2 linked regions of the Lacibacter sp. H407 genome follow. The protein of the gene in region 2 interacts with the protein of the main gene of each other region in a pairwise test. Links are inferred from orthologs where the notes say so. Each region holds a gene or a part of one and is shown on either strand. Other genes may lie near its edges.

What was found.
Region 1: the proteins of accC (region 2) and ribD interact in binary tests that used the Escherichia coli proteins (3 or more experiments, as listed by UniProt). The link is inferred for Lacibacter sp. H407 from one-to-one orthologs.

Annotation. Positions count from the first base shown.
Region 1 is NZ_JBBKTU010000001.1:3,295,413-3,305,848, reverse strand. The notes cover bases 4,221-7,097. They hold ribD (bifunctional diaminohydroxyphosphoribosylaminopyrimidine deaminase/5-amino-6-(5-phosphoribosylamino)uracil reductase RibD), read right to left. Parts: upstream 6,259-7,097; coding sequence 5,182-6,258; downstream 4,221-5,181. Other genes in these bases: prmC (peptide chain release factor N(5)-glutamine methyltransferase), read left to right, coding at 6,308-7,097; WG989_RS14415 (hypothetical protein), read right to left, coding at 4,296-5,180; WG989_RS14420 (IMPACT family protein), read right to left, coding at 4,221-4,254. In the rest of the region: WG989_RS14445 (bestrophin family protein), read left to right, coding at 1-829; WG989_RS14440 (L,D-transpeptidase family protein), read left to right, coding at 997-1,635; WG989_RS14435 (hypothetical protein), read right to left, coding at 1,643-2,140; WG989_RS14430 (hypothetical protein), read right to left, coding at 2,217-2,714; WG989_RS14425 (YdcF family protein), read left to right, coding at 2,811-3,572; more of WG989_RS14420, read right to left, coding at 3,652-4,220; more of prmC, read left to right, coding at 7,098-7,204; WG989_RS14400 (ExbD/TolR family protein), read right to left, coding at 7,360-7,773; WG989_RS14395 (MotA/TolQ/ExbB proton channel family protein), read right to left, coding at 7,786-8,484; lpdA (dihydrolipoyl dehydrogenase), read left to right, coding at 8,806-10,212. UniProt on the Escherichia coli protein: Converts 2,5-diamino-6-(ribosylamino)-4(3h)-pyrimidinone 5'-phosphate into 5-amino-6-(ribosylamino)-2,4(1h,3h)-pyrimidinedione 5'-phosphate.
Region 2 is NZ_JBBKTU010000003.1:38,296-48,682, forward strand. What follows is about bases 1,330-4,157. They hold accC (acetyl-CoA carboxylase biotin carboxylase subunit), read right to left. Parts: upstream 3,499-4,157; coding sequence 2,161-3,498; downstream 1,330-2,160. Other genes in these bases: WG989_RS20550 (glutamine synthetase III family protein), read left to right, coding at 1,330-2,034; accB (acetyl-CoA carboxylase biotin carboxyl carrier protein), read right to left, coding at 3,606-4,094. Also shown: more of WG989_RS20550, read left to right, coding at 1-1,329; WG989_RS20565 (T9SS type A sorting domain-containing protein), read right to left, coding at 4,277-6,553; WG989_RS20570 (DUF7619 domain-containing protein), read right to left, coding at 7,069-9,537; WG989_RS20575 (DUF7619 domain-containing protein), read right to left, coding at 9,840-10,387. UniProt on the Escherichia coli protein: This protein is a component of the acetyl coenzyme A carboxylase complex; first, biotin carboxylase catalyzes the carboxylation of the carrier protein and then the transcarboxylase transfers the carboxyl group to form malonyl-CoA.

The sequences.
Region 1 (10,436 bases), on a different replicon or contig from region 2:
CGGTACAGCGGCTGCTTTTATTGCCGGTTTCCGCAATACACAAACCTACAGCCGTGTGTGGGAAGCACGACAGATCTACGGTTCCATTGTAAACCAAAGCCGTGCATGGGGTATGATGGTGAAAGATCTTGTAACCGATGAAACGGCACATCGATCACTTATTTATCGCCACATTGCATGGCTTACTGCCTTGCGTTTTCAATTGCGTGAAACAAGAATTTGGGAAAACACACAAAAACGATACAACATTGAATACAAACGTTTTTATGTGGTACCCGAATGGCAAAGCAAACTGGAAGATGAATTGAAACCTTATGTAACGGAAAAGGAAGCCGATTACATTCTGCAGAAAAAAAACCGTGCAACACATCTCATCAAATTACAATCAACTCATTTAAAAACATTACACGCAAACGGACAGCTTGATACACTCTACCATATTGAAATGGAAAACATGCTGGTGAATTTGTATGAGCAACAGGGAAAGTGTGAGCGTATCAAAAACTTTCCTTATCCACGGCAGTTCTCTTCCATCAATTTATTTTTTATCCGTCTGTTCACATTTGTTGTGCCGTTTGGTTTATTGAATGAATTTCAGAAGCTGGGCGATGTATATGTTTGGTTGAATATTCCCTTCAGTCTCATTGTTACCTGGGTATTCATGAGCCTGGAGCGTGTGGGCGAAGCCACCGAAAATCCGTTTGAAGGAAGTGCCAACGATGTACCCATTACAGCGCTGAGCCGCACCATTGAAATTGATCTGCGGGAAATGCTGGATGAGACAGAACTCCCCGCTCCTGTTACACCGGTAAATAACATTTTGATGTAAGTAGATTTGCTGCGTTGTTTTTCACAGAAATTGTTAAGCTTTCCACATTCAGAAAAAAGATGCAATAACTTATTTTGTTGCATCGTTTTTGCTGATAGATAATCCCCAAAATTCTGCTGCTGTAAATCATTGTTTCAACTGTACCACCGGTTAAAACCCATTATGCTATGAAGTATGTTTCAACAGCACAGATCGTATTGTGCTTATTTGTTGTATCCTGTTCAACCAATGTTACGCCCGGCTCTGCAGACAATACTGCGGCCAATAAAACCGTGACAAAAAAAACAAGTACCAATTCAACAACAGTTCGTACAACAGGCATCCGTACCATGCAGAAATATTTCAGGCCCGCAGGCGCTGTGTCGGGTACTGTACGAATCGTGATCGACAAATCTGATTTCCAGTTACGGGTTTACGACAGTAAAGGATTGCTTGCAACTTATCCGGTTGTATTTGGATTAAAACCGTTGGAAGATAAATTTATGCAGGGCGACCGGCGTACGCCGGAAGGCACATTTAAAATTGTTTACAACAATCAACATAGGTTATGGCGCAAGATGCTGATGCTCGATTATCCTACCAATGAAAGTGCAATGAAATTCAAAGCAAGAAAAAGTAATGGGTTGGTTCCCGCCTCTGCAAGTATTGGCAATGGCATCGGCATACATGGCGTGGAGCCGGGGAACGATTATTTTATTGATCGTTTTTACAACTGGACCAACGGTTGTATTTCATTGAAGAATACACATATTGATGATCTGGCACGGTATGCAAAAGCGGGAACGCCGGTGATGATACAGAAATAAAAACGAATTAATTGATGTTACACAGATCAATATCATCCGTTGATTTGGTGCTGAGAATTACTTTGTTGATAACGCCTTTCATGTTGTAATACACGATCATGATCCCAAAGGCCATTTGGTACGCTTCCCAATTTGCATCTTTTGCTTTTGGATTGCCAAACCTTACAAACAGATCGTCGCTTTTTACACCCAGCACCGGCACGGTAAATTTTCCTTTGAACGCATCGGTGATCACTACATAATCACGCTGCACATAAAAACAAATGCCTTTGTCATCGTAATACACGCCGCCGCCACAGCCCGATTCGTTGCCTTCTTTATCAGCCGATGTAAAACAGGGAAGTTTGGCTTTGATCTGTTCGGGATCAGCATTTGGCTTGGCTTCATTGATCCAGCCTTTGTACACATCCACGGTAATAACGCCACAATCGGGTTTTGTTTTCAATTGAGCGTTAGCGATCATTGTAAAACCTAACATTGCACACAGGAGAAAAGCATATTTCATAGACACTAATTTAGGGAATACTGCAAATCTCCAGTATATGTTTTAATTGAACAAATGAAGCTTGGTTGTATAAGGGTTAATTCGTACTGCAAAGATCAATATCATCCGTCGTTTTTGTGCTGATGATCACTTTGTTTGCAACGCCGGCCGTATTGTAGTACACGATCATAATCCCATAGGCCATTTGATAGGCTTCCCAATTAGCATCTTTCAGTTTAGGGTTACCGAAACGGCTGAACATGCTGGATTTTTTTGCACCTAATACCGGGGCTGTGAATTTGCCTTTGAATGTACTGCTGATCACAATATAATCACGCTGCGTATAAAAGCGGATCCCTTTATTATCATAATATACACCACCGCCGCAGGTAGAAGAAGGCCCTTCTTTTTCGAACGAAGTAAAACAGGGCAGCTTCACTTTTATTTGTTCCGGATCGATATTTGGTTTGGCTTCATTGATCCAGCCTTTGAATACATCAACGGTTAACACGCCACAATCGGGCTTCACTTTTAATTGAGCCGAAACAGCAACAGAGGTTACGAGCAGCAGCATTGAGACGAGTAATTGTTTCATAGAAGATCATTTTAACGATCTGCTGCAAAATCCCTGCTAAAGGCATTTTTTGCGGAAAGAAGTTTTACGGGAAGCAGAAATTTTTATCTTCACGCCATGTTTTTTCTGTTATCGAAGCTCCTCTCTTTTTTACTGTCGCCCTTTAACTGGCTGCTTATTTTTGCACTGATCAGTTTTTTTACGAAAGATCAGCAGCGGAAACGCCGCCGGGTCATTTTTTGTATCAGTTGGTTTCTGTTATTTTCAAATCCATACATTATTCACAAGCTTTCGTTGAACTGGCAGGCAAAACAAAAAGTAATGACCAGCGGAGAACAATACCAGGCAGGAATTTTGCTGGCAGGTTTTGTTTCGTTTGAATTTAAAAGCAAGCAGGGTTTTTATGGCAGTGCAAGCGACAGGTATATACAGGCCATTCGTTTATACAAACTAGGCCACATCAAAAAAATACTTATCAGCGGCGGCAGTGGTAGTGTATTACGCCAGCAATACAAAGAGGCCGACTTTGTAAAAGATGAATTACTGAAAATGGGTGTTGCCAAAGATGATATCCTTAGTGAGAACCAAAGCCGTAATACTTATGAGAATGCATTGTATTCAAAAAAACTGCTTGATTCATTACAACTGAAAGGACCTTACCTGCTTATTACATCAGCCATGCATATGAAACGTTCACAACAGGTGTTTACTAAAGTCGGGTTGAATACGGTTGCTTATCCATGCAACTTTACATCGATCAATAATCCACAGTTATTCTGGGAATCTGTTACACCATCGCATCATGCATTCCAGGGATGGGATAATTATTTGAAAGAAGTGGTGGGGTTGCTGGTGTATAAGATGACGGGGAAAGCTTGAAGCATGTACGAGATTTGATGTACGAAGTACGGAGTTAAAAGGCACTAGCTTCATTAACTTAGAACCTAGGACTTAACACTTACAACTTTCTTACTTCAACCGTATGCATCTCCCCTAACTTAAACAACACTTCTTCTAACCTGTTCTTGGGAATACTGATCTCAACATCACAAAACAAATTCGTTTCTTGTTTTACCACAGTACAGTTGTATTGTTTTACGATCATCATCACATCATTCATACGTGTATAATCAAAATGTAATTGATAATTCACTTCGATTTGTTTTTGAATGATGGGCGTTGTTTGCAGAGCGAGTGATGTAACAGTTTTGTACGCATTGATCAAACCTGGCACGCCTAATAATGTGCCACCAAAGTATCGCACCACTACTACCAGTACATTGCAAAGTTGCTTGCTATCGATCTGTCCAAGAATAGGTCTACCTGCACTTCCCGATGGTTCACCATCATCACTCACACGAAATGTATTTCCGTCAACACCCAAACGATAAGCAAAACAATGATGCACTGCTTTTGGATGTTCTTCTTTCAATAATTTCATCTTTGTTTTAAAATCATCAACAGAAATTAACGGGTAAGCATAGGCCAGAAAACGACTACCCCGGTCTTTAAACTCAGCTACAACAGGTTGGGCAATGGTATAATAAAATTCTTCGTTCATTTAATGTTGTGAATGGTCAATGGTGAATAGTGAGTAAAAAACTAACCGTAAGCGATCAGTGCAATGGCAGCGATTGATATGATTATTCCGATCCAGTTAAGCTTTGTCAATTTTTCTCTGAACATCAGGAATGCTGCCACTGTGCTGAATAAAACGATTCCCATATTATTGATCGGGATGATGGCTGAGCTATTGCCCGCATAGGCTTTCAGCACACCCATAAGACACCAGATGGAAAAGTAATTCGGCACACCAATTACGATACCTGCAACAACAGCTTTTGGTTCAAACTTTAATCGTCCGGTTGCAAACAGGAATACCAAACTGATGATACCAATAGATGCAGCAGCGGCAAATGCACTGATGAGATAAGCATTTTGATTTGTGTCGTTGATATAAGTTGTTTCAACATACTTGATCATGGTATCAAGCAAACCACTGGCGACAAACAAAACAACAGGTAACAGAAAATAAGCTGTCTTTACTACTTTACCCGAAGGTTCAACATGTCCGGGTCCGGGCCAGCAGGTAAGCACAACTGCAATCAGTGCTGCAATTACCCCAACTATTTTAAAAATTGTGGCATCTTCGTTATACAGGTAAATGGAAAAGAGAAAAGGTATTACCAACGATAATTTATTCCCGACTGATGCAACAGCCACACCCATTGTTTGTGCTGTTTTTGCAATGACGTTGAACAACGAAATAAAGATGGTTCCCATGACCATTGCCCATGGAAACCACTCTTCCCCAATTACTTCTTTGTTGATGGGGAATGCGCCGTTTACAAATGAGCCTGTAATAACACAAGTGATATAATTGAAAACTATTGCCTGGAAGGTATTAATGCCAAGCTTTTCAAGTAGTTTAAACGATAACGTTAACCATGAGCTGAATACAATACTTCCAAGCAACAATAAAAGCATATTACAATGAGTGATGAGTAATGAATGATGAGTTTCTGGAGTACACAATTCGATCTATTCCGATGAGTTGTTCACCGGTTTGTACAGCGTTGGTCAATTGTGGTGCAGCTAATCCATCAACAACAGTTAGTTGTTCGTTGGTAATGATTCTTGCTTCATCCCACAAACCGGCTGCAATAAAACTTTTTAGCAGTTGTGCACCACCTTCCACAAGTACACTATTAATGTTGAGTTGATACAATGCATTTAATAAGGCAGGAACAGTTTCAGCATCCGTCGGCAATTGATAGTACCGAACATTGCCTTCTTCACCATCTTTTATCGAATTAAAAATGATAGTTCTTGCCTCATCATTAAAAAGCTTTAACGTGTTGGGCAAACGCAAATGTTTATCCAAAACCAAGCGAACAGGTTGTTTACCGGGCCAGTAACGGCTTGTGAGTTGCGGATCATCAAGCAAGGCGGTATTCGTTCCAACCAGAATAGAAGCTTCTTCACTGCGCCATTGATGTACTAAACGGTTGGTCATTTCATTACTGATCAATAACCGTTCTGATGATTTGGAAGCCATGATTCCATTCTTTGTTTGCGCCCACTTGAGAATGATATAAGGACGTTGCTGCTGGTGAAACGTAAAGAAACGTTTGTTGAGATCAATACATTCATCTTTCAAAACGTCAACGATCACTTCCACTCCTGCTGCTTTCAGTTTTTCAATACCCTTGCCATCTACTTCTTTAAAAGGATCACGACAACCGATCACCACTTTCGGGATCTTGTGTTTGATGATGAGATCGCTGCAAGGCGGTGTTTTGCCAAAATGGGCACAGGGTTCAAGGGAAACATATAAAGTGGAGTGTTGAATTCTTTGATCAGCAGATCCCTCCTTCGTCGGGATGACAGCAGCAACGCAATTCACCTCAGCATGTGCCTGGCCGTACTGTTGATGCCATCCTTCTCCGATGATCTCATCGTTGCATACCAATACCGCCCCCACCATGGGATTGGGTGCAACCGAACCTGCGCCTTTACGGGCAAGTTCGATGCAGCGCTGCATATATTGTTCGTCGGTGGTCATTGTAAGGCTGCAAAAATAGCGGTTTCGGAAGAAGCAGGTAGATTTGCGTATGATCTGGCAGGAACAATATCAACACTTACGGCAAGCATTAACTGCTGCACATGAACCATCTGAAGCAGAAGCTATGGCTGCATTGGTTGTTGAACATGTAGCTAAAAAGAAGTTGCATCACATCAAACAAGAGAACATCTCAGTTGAAGAAACCCAACAGATCGATCGTATTCTGCAGCAACTCCTCACCCATCGTCCGTTACAGTATGTGCTGAATGAAGCATGGTTCTACGGATTGAAATTTGAAGTAAATGAAAGTGTGTTAATTCCAAGACCGGAAACGGAAGAGCTAGTCGATTGGATCGTGAAGGAAGTGGAAAGTGGGAAGAAAAGTACGAAGTACGAAGTTGGAAGTACGGCTTCACTACTCACCACTCACAACTCACCACTAACCATCCTCGACATCGGCACCGGCAGCGGCTGCATCCCCATCGCTCTCAAAAAAAATCTTCCGGAAACCGAAGTATCAGCCATTGATGTTTGCAGTGAAGCCTTGCATACGGCTACAACAAATGCTTTAAACAATGAAACTGAAGTCAACTTTCAATTGCTTGATTTTTTAGATGAAAGCAAATGGAATGAATTAAGCAAGTATGATATCATCGTCAGTAATCCGCCTTACATCAAAACAACAGAAGCAAACACTATGAGTAAACATGTGCTGGAATTTGAACCGCACAAAGCATTGTTTGTTCCTGATGAAGATGCATTGCTGTTCTATCGAAAGATCGCTGATTTTGCATTACAGCATCTCCAACCGAACGGTGCTGTTTATGTTGAGATAAACCAACAATTAGGAAATGAAACCGTTGAATTATTTCAGCAAAAAGGATTTACTGTTGAATTACGGAAAGATATGAGTGGAAATGACAGGATGTTGAAGGCAAGTTTGTAGTTGATGATTTGTATTTTGCCGGCTTCAGTTGAATAATGATCTGTTGTACAAGAGTGCGACGCCAATGCAGTTGCTCAATGTTGAAAAGCCCGTTTCAAAATTATTTACATCTCAGCCGTGGCTTGCCTTCTACTTCCAACTTCCCATTTTGTACTTTACTCGACACCTTTTTTATCAACACTCATCACCGCCTTTACACCCAAACGATCAGCAGCACGAAGCACCGCAGCAAAACTTTCAATGGTGGCGTTACGATCTGCATTGATGACAATACTCACCTCTTCGCCACTGTTACGTTTAGCACTGATCATTTGCGAAAGTGTTGTGTCCATCAGCAACGGATCGACAGGTTTGGAGCCTACATAAAAATGATTGGTAGCATCAATGGTTACCACCACCGTTTGCTTACTGCGGGTATTGCTTTTGGCTTTTGGCAATGATGCTTTACGCACATTGGGATTGGCCAGTGTAGATACAATTAAGAAAAACATCAACAGGATGAACAGGATATCGTTCAACGCATCTGTAAACACCTCCGATGATTCTGCTCTTTTCTTTCTTAGATTCATGCGTGAGTTGGTTTAACGTGTTGGTTCCTGCAATACATCAAGAAAATCGGCAGCAGATGCTTCCATTTTATTCAATGCTTTTTCCACCTGTGTGTGCAAAATATTGTGGAGCATATACGCCACCAAACCAATCACCAATCCTGTAATTGATGTGATCAATTTTGTATAGATACCCCCGGCAATGGTGCTCAATTCGTACTCACCGGTTGCGTTGATATTAAAAAACAGTTGCATCAATCCCACCAATGTTCCGATAAAACCAAAAATGGGAGCGATCTTCGAGATCACTGAAAGAATATTTACATTTCGTTCCAGCTTATACATTTCGAGTTGTGCCACGTTCTCCATACTGTTTTCAATGGAATCAATCGGTTTGCCGATACGCTGTAACCCTTTATCAATGATACGTCCAACCGGATTAGCAGTGTTGCGTGCAAAATTGCGGGCCGCCGTAACGTTTCCACTTAAAATATTATCACGTATAATATTCATGAAATTTGTATCCACTTCCGTAGCTTTTTTGATCGCCATCCAGCGTTCAACAAACACATACACTGTTGCAATACTTAATAAAAGTAAGGGGATCATGATCCAGCCTGCCTGCATCAGCAGATCGATCAAGTGTATCTCTTTTTTAGGAACGGCCTGTGTTGCAGCTGCATTTGTTAGTGTGTCAATGGCATTCTGCACCTGAAGAAGAAAGAAATTCATACTGTTCAATGGTTTTAGTAATCACATTCAGCTTTTACCGAATGCAAACAAATGTAAATCTTGCAAAGCATCTAAACGTGACCTTTCACTGTTTATTTTCCACAGTCAAATATGCGTCCATGTTTTAACGATTTGTGTTAGAGGAAAGCTAAAAGACAGCCGATAGTGGTTAGTGGATAGTAGCAAGTGGCAAAGCTAGTCTCAGACTTTACTATCTGCTATCGGCTGGTAGCTTCTTCCCTTTTGCTATTTCCCTCACTTCAACTACCTTCGCAGCCGATAATTTCCAATTATCCATTTACTCATTATTAATTAAGAAATATGGCATACGATGTAATTGTTCTTGGTAGTGGTCCCGGTGGCTATCCGGCTGCTATCCGTGCTTCACAGCTTGGTTTTAAAGTTGCAATTGTTGAAAAAGAAAGCCTTGGTGGTGTTTGTTTGAACTGGGGTTGTATTCCAACCAAAGCCTTGTTGAAAAGTGCCCAGGTGTATGAATACATGAAACATAGTGCCGATTATGGTATTTCTGCCAGCAATGTGCAACACGATTTTGGCGGTGTCGTAAAACGTAGCCGTGGTGTGGCCGACAAAATGAGCAAGGGTGTTACCTTTTTAATGAAGAAGAACAAGATCGATGTGATCATGGGTTACGGAAAAGTTGCCGGCAAAGGCAAAATGGAAGTAACTGCTGCCGACGGAAGCAAACAAACAGTTGAAGCAAAATATATCATTATTGCAACAGGTGGCCGTAGCCGTGTGTTGCCTTCAATGCCGCAGGATGGTAAAAAGATCATTGGCTATCGTGAAGCAATGGTGTTGCCAACTCAACCTAAATCAATGATCGTGGTGGGTAGTGGTGCAATTGGTGTTGAGTTTGCTGATTTCTATAACAGCATGGGTACAAAAATTACCATTGTTGAATTTATGCCACGTGTTGTACCTGTTGAAGATGAAGACATTTCGAAAGAACTGGAAAAGCAGTTCAAGAAAAAAGGCATTGCTATTATGACCAGTGCTGAAGTAACGAAAGTTGATACGTCAGGTGCAGGTGTAAAAGCAACCGTGAAAACTGCTGCTGGTGAACAGGTTCTTGAAGCTGATATTTTGTTAAGCGCTGCAGGTGTTGTTGCCAACATTGAAAATATTGGATTGGAAGAAAACGGTATTAAAACTGAAAAAGGAAGAATTGTTGTTGATAAATATGGTGCAACATCGGTAGCTGGTATTTATGCGATCGGTGACGTAGCTCCGGGCCAGGCGCTTGCACACGTTGCAAGTAAAGAAGGCATCAATGCTGCTGAGCATATTGCTTACATGGAAAAGAAATACAACCACGCTCCTGAAGCAATGGATTATAACAACATCCCCGGTTGTACGTATTGCACGCCTGAGATTGCAAGTGTAGGTTATACAGAAAAAGCAGCGAAGGAAGCGGGTTACGAAGTAAAAGTTGGTAAGTTCCCCTTTATGGCAAGTGGTAAAGCAAGTGCTGCAGGTAACACCGATGGTTTTGTGAAAGTGATCTTCGATGCGAAGTATGGAGAATTCCTTGGTGCACACATGATCGGTGCAGGTGTAACTGAATTGATTGCTGAAGTTGTTGTTGCACGTAAACTGGAAACAACTTATCATGAAATTCTGAATGGTGTACATCCTCACCCAACTATGAGCGAAGCGTTGAAAGAGGCAACGGCTGCTGCTTATGGTGAAGCGATCGATATTTAAAGCCCCCTCCTAACCTCCCCAAAAGGAAGGAAGCAAAAACGTCCTAATTACCATCAATGTATAAGGATCATCGGAAACGATGGTCCTTTTTTATTTGCTGTCAACCGCAGTACAAATAATTTGCATCAGCTTACATCTAATCCTTTGGTTCGTGAGACACAAACTAAGGTGTGGAACTAAGCTGACGGGGACATTGCGTGTTTCAGTTTAACAGCTTTTATTCG
Region 2 (10,387 bases):
GTTTCAGTAAAGGGTGGTAAACGTATTGATCGCAGCATGGCCAGCCAGATCGCAAGCGGTATACGTCAGTGGGCCGAAACAAAAGGTGTTACCCATTACACACACTGGTTTCAGCCATTAACAGGTACAACAGCTGAAAAACATGATTCATTCTTTACGTTGAAAGGTGATGGTACTGCCATCGAAGAATTTGATGGCGCTGCATTGATCCAACAAGAGCCTGATGCGTCTTCGTTCCCGAGTGGTGGCTTGCGTGCAACGTTTGAAGCACGTGGTTACACAGCATGGGATCCATCTTCTCCGGCATTTATTATGGAGATCGGCAATGGTAAAACACTTTGTATACCTACTGTATTCGTTTCTTATACGGGCGAACTTCTCGATTATAAAGGACCCGTTTTGAAAGCATTAGAATCTGTAAACAAAGCAGCTCTGGATGTTTGTCATTACTTCGATAAGAACATTACAAAAGTTACTCCAACACTCGGTTGGGAACAGGAGTATTTTGTGGTTGATGAAGCATTGTTCAATGCCCGCCCTGATCTGGTGTTGAGTGGACGTACAGTATTTGGTCATTCACCTGCAAAAGGTCAGCAATTGGAAGATCATTACTTCGGTTCGATTCCTGAAAGAGTATATGCTTTCATGCGTGATTTCGAAAATGAATCATACAAACTTGGAATTCCATTACGTACACGTCATAACGAAGTGGCACCGGCACAATTTGAGTGTGCACCTATTTTTGAAGAAGTTGCAGTTGCGATCGATCATAACTCTTTGTTGATGGATGTGATGGATCGTGTTGCACGCCGTCATAAATTAAGAGTGTTGTTGCATGAAAAACCATTTGCCGGCATCAACGGTAGTGGTAAGCATAACAACTGGAGCTTGGCAACTGATACAGGAGTTAACTTGTTAGCACCTGGTAAAACGCCAAAAACAAACCTCATGTTCCTTACATTCTTCACGAATGTGGTACGTGCAGTTGATCAATATGCTGATATTTTAAGAGCATCTATCGCCAGCGCCGGTAACGATCATCGTCTCGGTGCAAACGAAGCTCCTCCTGCTATCATTTCTGTATTCGTTGGTAAATATCTGTTTGAAGTATTAGAAGCAGTTGAAAAAAGAGTAACCGATAAGTTCGACGAACAGGATGAAGCGATCTTGAAATTAGATCTGCACAAGAGCATTCCTGAATTGCTTTTGGATAATACTGATCGTAACCGTACTTCACCTTTTGCATTTACCGGAAACAAATTTGAATTCCGTGCTGTAGGTTCAAGTGCAAACTGTTCAAACGCAATGACGGTGTTGAACGCTATTATGGCGCAAACACTTATCACCTTTAAAGCAGAAGTTGATGCGTTGATCGAGAAAGGTGATAAGAAAGAAATTGCGATCATGCATGTGTTGCAGCGTTATGTTGCAGAAAGCAAAAAGGTATTGTTTGAGGGTGATGGTTACAGTGAAGCTTGGGCAAAAGAAGCTGAAAAGCGTGGATTGCCAAATGTGAAAACAACACCGCTTGCATTGGATGCAATGGTTACTAAAAAATCAAAAGAGCTGTTTGAAAGCACAGGTGTATTTACACACGCTGAACTGGAAGCACGTCATGAAATTGAACTCGAGAACTACATTAAGAAAGTACAGATCGAAGGACGTATCATGGGTGAGCTTTGCACAAGCCACATCTTACCTGCTGCGATCCGTTACCAGAACATTCTGATCAACAACATCAAAGGATTGAAAGATATCGGCGTAAAAGCTGATTCGTATGCAAATCAATTGCAGATCCTTGAAAAGATATCGGTTCACATCAATAAAGTGAGCGACTTGGTTGAGCAGATGATCGAAGCACGCAAAAAAGCAAACAACCTTACTGACACAAGAGCAAAAGCAATTGCTTATTGCGATGATGTTAAGGGTGTGTTCTTTGATGAGATCCGCTACCATGTTGACAAGCTTGAGTTGCTTGTTGATGATGCAAGCTGGTATCTGCCGAAATACAGAGAGTTGTTATTCTTACGCTAAGAAGCTACTTACTAATTTGGTTATAGTAAAAGACCTGCAGAAATTGCAGGTCTTTTTTCTTTTCATTTTATCCAAATAAAAAAGCCACTTAAATAAGTGGCTTTCGGGTATTAAAACAAGATCAACTTATTTCATTGTAAATCCTTCCAAGAACTTCGTTGTGAAATTTCCTTTCCGGAAATTTTCATCCAACATCAATTGCTGATGGAATGGAATGGTTGTTTTTACACCTTCGATCACATACTCACTCAATGCACGGCTCATGGTGTTGATGGCTTCCTCACGTGTACGGGCAACCGCAATAATTTTTGCGATCATTGAATCGTAATAAGGAGGAATTACATAACCCGCATACACATGCGAGTCGATACGGATACCATGTCCACCCGGCTGATGCAACGTGGTGATCTTTCCGGGAGATGGACGAAAATCGTTGTATGGATCTTCCGCATTGATACGGCACTCAATGGCATGCATCTGGGGCTCATAATTTTCACCGCTGATCTTTTCGCCTTGGGCGATCAATATCTGTTCTTTGATCAAATCAAAGTTGGTTACCTCTTCCGTTACGCAATGTTCTACCTGGATACGTGTATTCATTTCCATGAAATAGAAATTGCGATGCTTATCCACCAGAAATTCGATGGTACCTACACTTTCATACCCAATTGCACTTGCCGCTTTGCAGGCTGCATCACCCATTGCTTTTCGCAGCTCGGGCGTCATGAAAGGTGATGGCGATTCTTCTACCAGTTTCTGATGGCGACGTTGAATTGAACAATCACGCTCACTTAAATGACATACTGTTCCGTAGCGATCACCAGCAACTTGTATTTCAATATGACGTGGCTCTTCTACAAACTTTTCCAGATAGATGCCATCATTTTTAAATGAAGCTCCTGCTTCATTCTTCGCCATATCAAAATTACGTTCCAATTCATCTTCACTCCACACCACACGCATTCCTTTACCACCGCCACCTGCTGTTGCTTTTAAAATAACAGGATAGCCAACTTCACTTGCAATTTGTTTGGCATGGTCCACACTTTCTAATAATCCACCACCGCCCGGCACTACAGGAACCCCGGCTTTGATCATCGTTTCTTTGGCAGTGATCTTATCACCCATTGAACGAATCTGATCGGGCGTAGGTCCAATAAATTTAATTCCGTTTTGTCCGCAGATCTCGGCAAACTTTGCATTCTCTGCTAAAAAACCATAACCCGGATGAATGGCATCTGCATTGGTAATCTCAGCAGCTGCAATAATATTGGGAACATTGAGGTACGATTCTGCACCGGCAGGTTTTCCAATACAAACCGCTTCATCCGCAAACTTCACATGCAGACTCTCTCTGTCGGCAGTAGAATAAACAGCCACCGTTTTAATACCCATTTCACGACAAGTGCGGATAATGCGTAATGCAATTTCACCACGGTTGGCAATCAATATCTTTTTAAACATGGAGACAATTTGAAAATTTGAGAATTAGATAATTTGAAAATGAACGGCAATCTGAAATTTGAAAATGGTTTTGCATTTTCAAATTTTCAAATTAACACATTCTCAAATTAACTTGGGTCTACGAGGAATAATGGCTGATCATATTCAACAGGCGATTGATCTTCCACCAATATCTTTACGATCTTACCTTTTACTTCGCTTTCAATTTCATTGAACAGCTTCATCGCTTCAATAATGCACACCACTTTACCAGGTGTAACTTCTGAACCCACTTCAACAAACAGTGGTTTATCAGGAGATGGCTTGCGATAAAATGTTCCGATCATCGGACTCTTGATCGTGATGTATTTGCTGTTGTCATCAGCAGGTGCAGCAGTAGTTGTTGGGGCAGCTGGTGCAGCAGCAATAGCAGGTGCCGGAGCAGGAGCCGGAGCTAATGCAGGAGCCGATTGAAACTGACCAGAGATCACTGTTTGCTGTATGATCTCGTCTTTTTGTCGTATGGTTACTTTAAAGTCTTTTTCTTCAATTGTAAGTTCACTGAGATTCGATTTGTTGACCAATTTTATCAACTCCTGAATTTGCTTGAAATCCATGATCGTGAGGTTTAATTTAGTGAATAATAACGGGCGGCTAAGATAAGGGAATCAGTTCCAGAAATGAGCAATTTTTTACAATTTCGGGCAAAAATGGGCCAAAAATGCCCAAAATCATAAGAAAAACGACAAAAAACAGGCAAATCCGATGGCTCAAAAAATGCCAAGTTGATTCAAGAGTATTACTGAATAATGAACCTGCACGTGTACTGATCCTTTCCTACACGAAGACTGATCAGATAAAATCCTTTGGGCAAGTTACTGATGTCAATTGTTTGGTTAAACTGCTCCGTTGCAATTTGTCCTAAATTGGATCGATGCACAACCTTGCCATTCATATCTATGATCTGCAGATTCGCATTGCCGCTCAATCGTCCTTTTCTGAAAATAGTCACCAATCCGTTTGAGGGATTCGGGTAAAGCAACAACTGATTATCCGGGCGATCAATGTCAATCACGGAAGTAATGACTGTGTTGCGTAGGACCGTCAACTCATCATTTGTAATGACCGGCAAGTTGTAATCAAAATAAATATGTGCACGGTTCAGCACAGTATCACCGACTGCAAGATTCGATTTTGGCTTAATACGGTATGCAACAAAACCATGACTGGCCGGTTCGTTCTTACTACTATCGACTAACAGAATATTCGGAAAACTAAATTCAAGGATATGCGGCTTGATCATGTACAGCTGATAGGGATGGCTTGATGAAAGCATTTCAAAACTGCTCCAGTCAAGTTTGTTTGTCAACGTATCTCTGATCATTACAGTAAAAGCAGTATCGGTTCCGGTATTTTGAAAACGGATGAGATAGGTTAGAAATTCATCACCGGCCAATTGCTCAGGTGTAATAATGCCACCGTGTGTTTCTGTTTTGTCGTTAGGATCATACGAACCTTGTACTTGCTGGACCAAGTTGAATTGATTGTCTTCCGGTGTTTCATCAGCAATTAAAGGAAAGACAAATGATTTGAATAAAAGCGTATCGGTATTGTTCACTGCGGGTGGTGCTGCAATGCGCAAATCCAGATTGATGTACGATGTATCAAACGGTTTCATGGAAGCGATATTCCAGATCAATGTATCGCCAACTGTTGTATTAACAACAGGAGATGCAGAGACAAAACTAACTCTCGGGTTTTGTACAAATTTCACCTGCACATTTGAAATGGTTTCAGTTCCCTGGTTAGTGCAGATCAATTGATATTGAACGGGGAAACCGGGACGGGCAATATTTAGAGGAAGAAGATTAATTGAGAGATCTTTTTTAGAACCTATTGGTTGAAGGGCAAAGTTGATGGTGTCCGTTTTATCAAAAGCAGGAAACTGCAGATTAACTGAGGCGGGTGCAATAGTATAATACGGAAGAGAAGAAGAAACCTTGATTGTGTACTGACCAGAATCCAACGGAATATTATAACCGTTGTCCATAGACGAAGCAGCCGCTATTAATCTGTTGCCCTTTTTAGCTTCTATTTTTAAATTATTGATAAAATATTCTCCTATGTCTTTAATGCCGTTACTGTTATTGTCAATGAAAATATTGCCGGTAACAAGATTGTATTGTTCAGAAAAATTGAGTACTGTATTACTATAAATATCCCATTCGAAATCTATATCATGATAACGTTCTTCATTCAGGCTATTATTGATTACATATAAATTATTCCTGTTAGTGCCATCTATAAGATGGTAACCATTCCTAATTCCTGGAAGTTTGATGGAATCAACAAATTGAAGGATGCTGTCATAAACAGCCACATTTCTGTTTTCACTGGGCTTAAAAACATAACCAGTTAGATCAAAATAACTGGATGCATCAAATTTTACACCATTGGTATTACGATCGGTAACCACTAATCCATCATAACCAAGCTCACGAAACCTTACTGAATCTGACAAATACATTTTTTTATCTTTTGTAAAAAAGAAACTCTTTCCAATTAATGATGAATCAATTATTTTATTTTGAATTATATTCAGGGCTGTATCCAAATGCAGCATCCAGAGTCCGCCTTTTGTTCCTTCAACTGGTAAATCCATATCCTTTGAGTCGGAATAGCCAACTGCCACATAACCATTTACAGGATGATCATGTATGTGTATGAATTTATCAGATACACTGCCGCCAAAACATTTAATGTTCAATAATTGACCCGAGGAAGAAAATTTTGCAACAAAAGCATCATTCATTTGTGAATACTGACTGGCTAGTCGTTTATAAAAACTAGTATCATATTCAACTATTGTATCATAATTTCTATAGACTGTATCAAAAACCCCGCCTACTGATTTGTAGGCCGGCGAGGTTGTATCAACTGAACGCCGTTTACCTGCAAAATAATTTGTAGCAGACCATGTTTGTCCTGCAATTAAAATATTATTATTTCGATCAATATCTAAACTATATGCGAAATCCCATCTTGTACCCCCAACATATTGTTGCCATTCAAGCACTCCATTTGCTGATATTTTGCACAAATAAATATCAGCAAACAAAAATGGATCACCAACATACGGATGTTCATAACCAAATTCTTTTGTCTGATTAACTGTAAGCCCTAAAAATCCACCATCATTTGTAGGTATGATTTCTGAAACATCAGCCGAGTGCCCGTAAATCCAGTCTCTGCCAAAATAAACTTGCCATAAGAAGTTTCCGCCATTTCCAAATTTAGAAACGGATATCCGCCCTAAAGAAAAGTTATACGTATTTTGGTCTCCTTTTCTGCCAAGAACAAAAACTTCACTATTACTATTTTGTATTACTTTCCTTAATCTTTCAAGGGGGGGCCAATCACCTCGGTAAAACTGAGAATCTAAAATTTCTCTTTCCCACCTCACCCCCGAAAACTGGGCATTCACCAACGAACTGCTTATAAGCAAGAGCATTGTAAGAAGAATACTATTTGAGTATTGCCGACCCATAAGATAATTTTTATATCAACTACCTGGTTGTAAGATTTCAGTTTCTATTGTATGATAAATTTACATTGATAAATATCCCGTCCTGCCAGCAATCGAACGACATACATACCTTTCACTAATCCACTCACGTCAACTGATTGATTAAACTGCTCAGTGGAAATCCGTCCTAAATTGGATTGATGAACAACCTTCCCATTCATATCAATGATCTGCAGATTTGCATTGCCGTTTATTTGTCCTTTTCTGAAAATTGTTACCAAACCATTTGATGGATTGGGGTAAAGCAACAATTGATTATGCGGTCGATCAATATCGATCACGGAAGTAATGACTGTGTTGCGCAGAACCGTTAACTCATCGTTTGTAATTACCGGCAGATTGTAATCAAAATAAATATGTGCCCTGTTCAGCACAGTATCCCCAACTGCAAGATTCGATTTTGGTTTGATCCGGTAGGCAACAAAACCATGACTGGCCGGTTCGTTCTTACTACTATCGACTAACAGAATATTCGGAAAGCTAAATTCAAGGATATGCGGCTTGATCATGTACAATTGATAGGGATGACTTGATGAGAGCATTTCAAAACTGTTCCAGTCAAGTTTGTTTGTCAACGTATCTCTGATCATTACAGTAAAAGCGGTGTCGGTTCCGGTGTTTTGAAAACGGATGAGATAGGTTAGAAATTCATCACCTGCCAATTGCTCAGGTGTAATAATGCCGCCGTGTGTTTCTGTTTTGTCGTTGGGATCGTACGAACCTTGTACTTGCTGCACTAAGTTGAACTGATTGTCTTCGGGTGTTTCATCAGCAATTAACGGAAAGACAAACGATTTGAATAACAGCGTATCAGTATTGTTCACTGTTGGTGGTGCTGCAATTCGTAAATCAAGATTGATGTACGATGTATCAAATGGTTTTAGGGATGCAATGTTCCAGATCAAGGTATCGCCAATAGTTGCATTTACTACAGGCGATGCCGAAACAAAACTAACTCTCGGATTACGCAAAAATTTCACCTGCACATTTGAAATGGTTTCTGTTCCCTGATTAGTACAGATCAATTGGTATTGAACAGGAAAACCGGGACGGGCTATGTTTAGAGGAAGAAGATTGATTGAAAGGTCTTTTTTGTTGGGGATGGGTTGTAAGGCGAAGTCAATAGAATCGTTCACACCAAAACTTGTGAATTGAACATTGGCTGTTGAAGGAAAAATACTATAATATGGCAACGGCGATGACACTTTAATTCTATAGCTGCCTGTATCTAATGGCAAACTAAATCTGCCTTCTGTGTCAGTTGTAACTGTAAAAACGTTATTTTGTTTTTGTGCTTCAACTTTTACGCCATTTAGAAAAGATTCCCCCGCATCAAACAGATTGTTTTTGTTGTTGTCAACATATGTTTTCCCTTTAAAAAAATTGAACTGATCAGCGAAGTTGATGACGGCGTTACTATATACATCCCAATCAGGATCAGGTGAACCGAGTGGCCAGCTCCGAAATTCAAAATTTGTATTGTTCCCTATTAAATAAAGATTATTTCTGTTCATTCCAACCATAGAGTAATATCCGTGCTCCCAACCGGGGAATTTAAGTGAATCTACAAATTGAAGCGTACTATCATAAATCATTAATTTTTGATTATCAATAGGCTTATAGATATATCCGCTGGAATCAAAGTAACTAGACGCATTAAACTTTGCCCCATTTGCATTGTGTTCCCTTTCGATGGAACCATTATAACCAATTTGTCGAAATCGTAAAGAATCAGATAAGTACATTTTGTCATCTTTTATAAAGAAAGAACTCGTTCCAATTAAAGCGGAATCAACAATTATGTTTTGCACAATATTCAATGCTGTATCCAGATGTAGAATCCACGGTACGCCTTTTGTTCCCGCTGCTGGCAAGTCTAGGTCTTTTGAATCTGAATACCCAACTGCTACATAACCGTAAACGGGATGATCTTTTATATGTATAAACTTGTCGGTTGAAGATCCTCCAAAACACTTTATGTTCATTAATTGTCCGGCTGGGGAGAATTTGGCAACAAAAGCATCGTTCATTCTCATATACTGTCTGTACCATTCATTAGAAATTGCGGTATCTCTGTATATTGAATCGGAAACGCCTCCGTTGGTTTTATATGCCATGGAAGCTGTATCAACGGAACGGCGCTTACTGGCAAAGTAATTTGTTGCCGACCAGGTTTGTCCTGCAATTAAAATATTACCAAACCGATCAAGACTTAAATTAAATGCATAATCCCACCGTGTGCCACCAATGTATTTCTCCCATTCCAGAGTCCCGCTACTGGAAAATTTACATAAATAAATATCAGCATATTCAGAACCATCGTGCCTTCCATCAGGCAGATCAATCCCGAACTCCATTGTAGGATTTACAGTTAATCCTATAATCCCTCCATCATTTGTTGGCATTACTTCTGCAACATCTGCATTGTAAGAATCTCTATCCCCCCATAGCATACCAAAACGAGATTTCCACATATAACTTTTATCGTTGCTAAACTTAATAATTGATATGTTTCCTAAGGTAAATGAATGCATATTAGGTGGGCCCTGTCTCCCAACAACAAATACTTCATCTTTAGTCGAATGCGCAATTTTTCTCAGTACTTCTAATGGTGCGTGATCGCCTCTGAAATAAATGGAGTCAAGAAATTTTTGTTGCCACCTCACCCCCGAAAACTGGGCATTCGCAAACAAATTCAGTACTGCAAAAAGCAGCATAAAAAGAATTCGTTTGATGAATTGCTTATTCATAAACAATTTTTACATTATTACAGCTGTTATTGTATGATAACCTTACATTGATAAATATCCCGTCCTGCATGCAAGCGAACGATATACATACCTTTCAGTAATCTACTCACATCAACTGATTGATTAAATTGCTCCGTTGCAATTTGTCCTAAATTGGATTGATGAACCACCTTGCCATTCATATCAATGATCTGCAGATTCGCATTGCCGTTCAATCTTCCTTTTCTGAAAATAGTCACCAATCCGTTTGAGGGATTCGGGTAAAGCAACAACTGATTATCCGGGCGATCAATGTCAATCACGGAAGTAATGACTGTGTTGCGTAGGACCGTCAACTCATCATTTGTAATGACCGGCAAGTTGTAATCAAAATAAATATGTGCACGGTTCAGCACAGTATCACCGACTGCAAGATTCGATTTTGGCTTAATACGGTATGCAACAAAACCATGACTGGCCGGTTCGTTTTTGTTGCTATCAACTAACAGAATATTCGGGAAACTAAATTCAAGGATATGCGGCTTGATCATGTACAGCTGATACGGATGACTTGATGATAGCATTTCAAAACTGC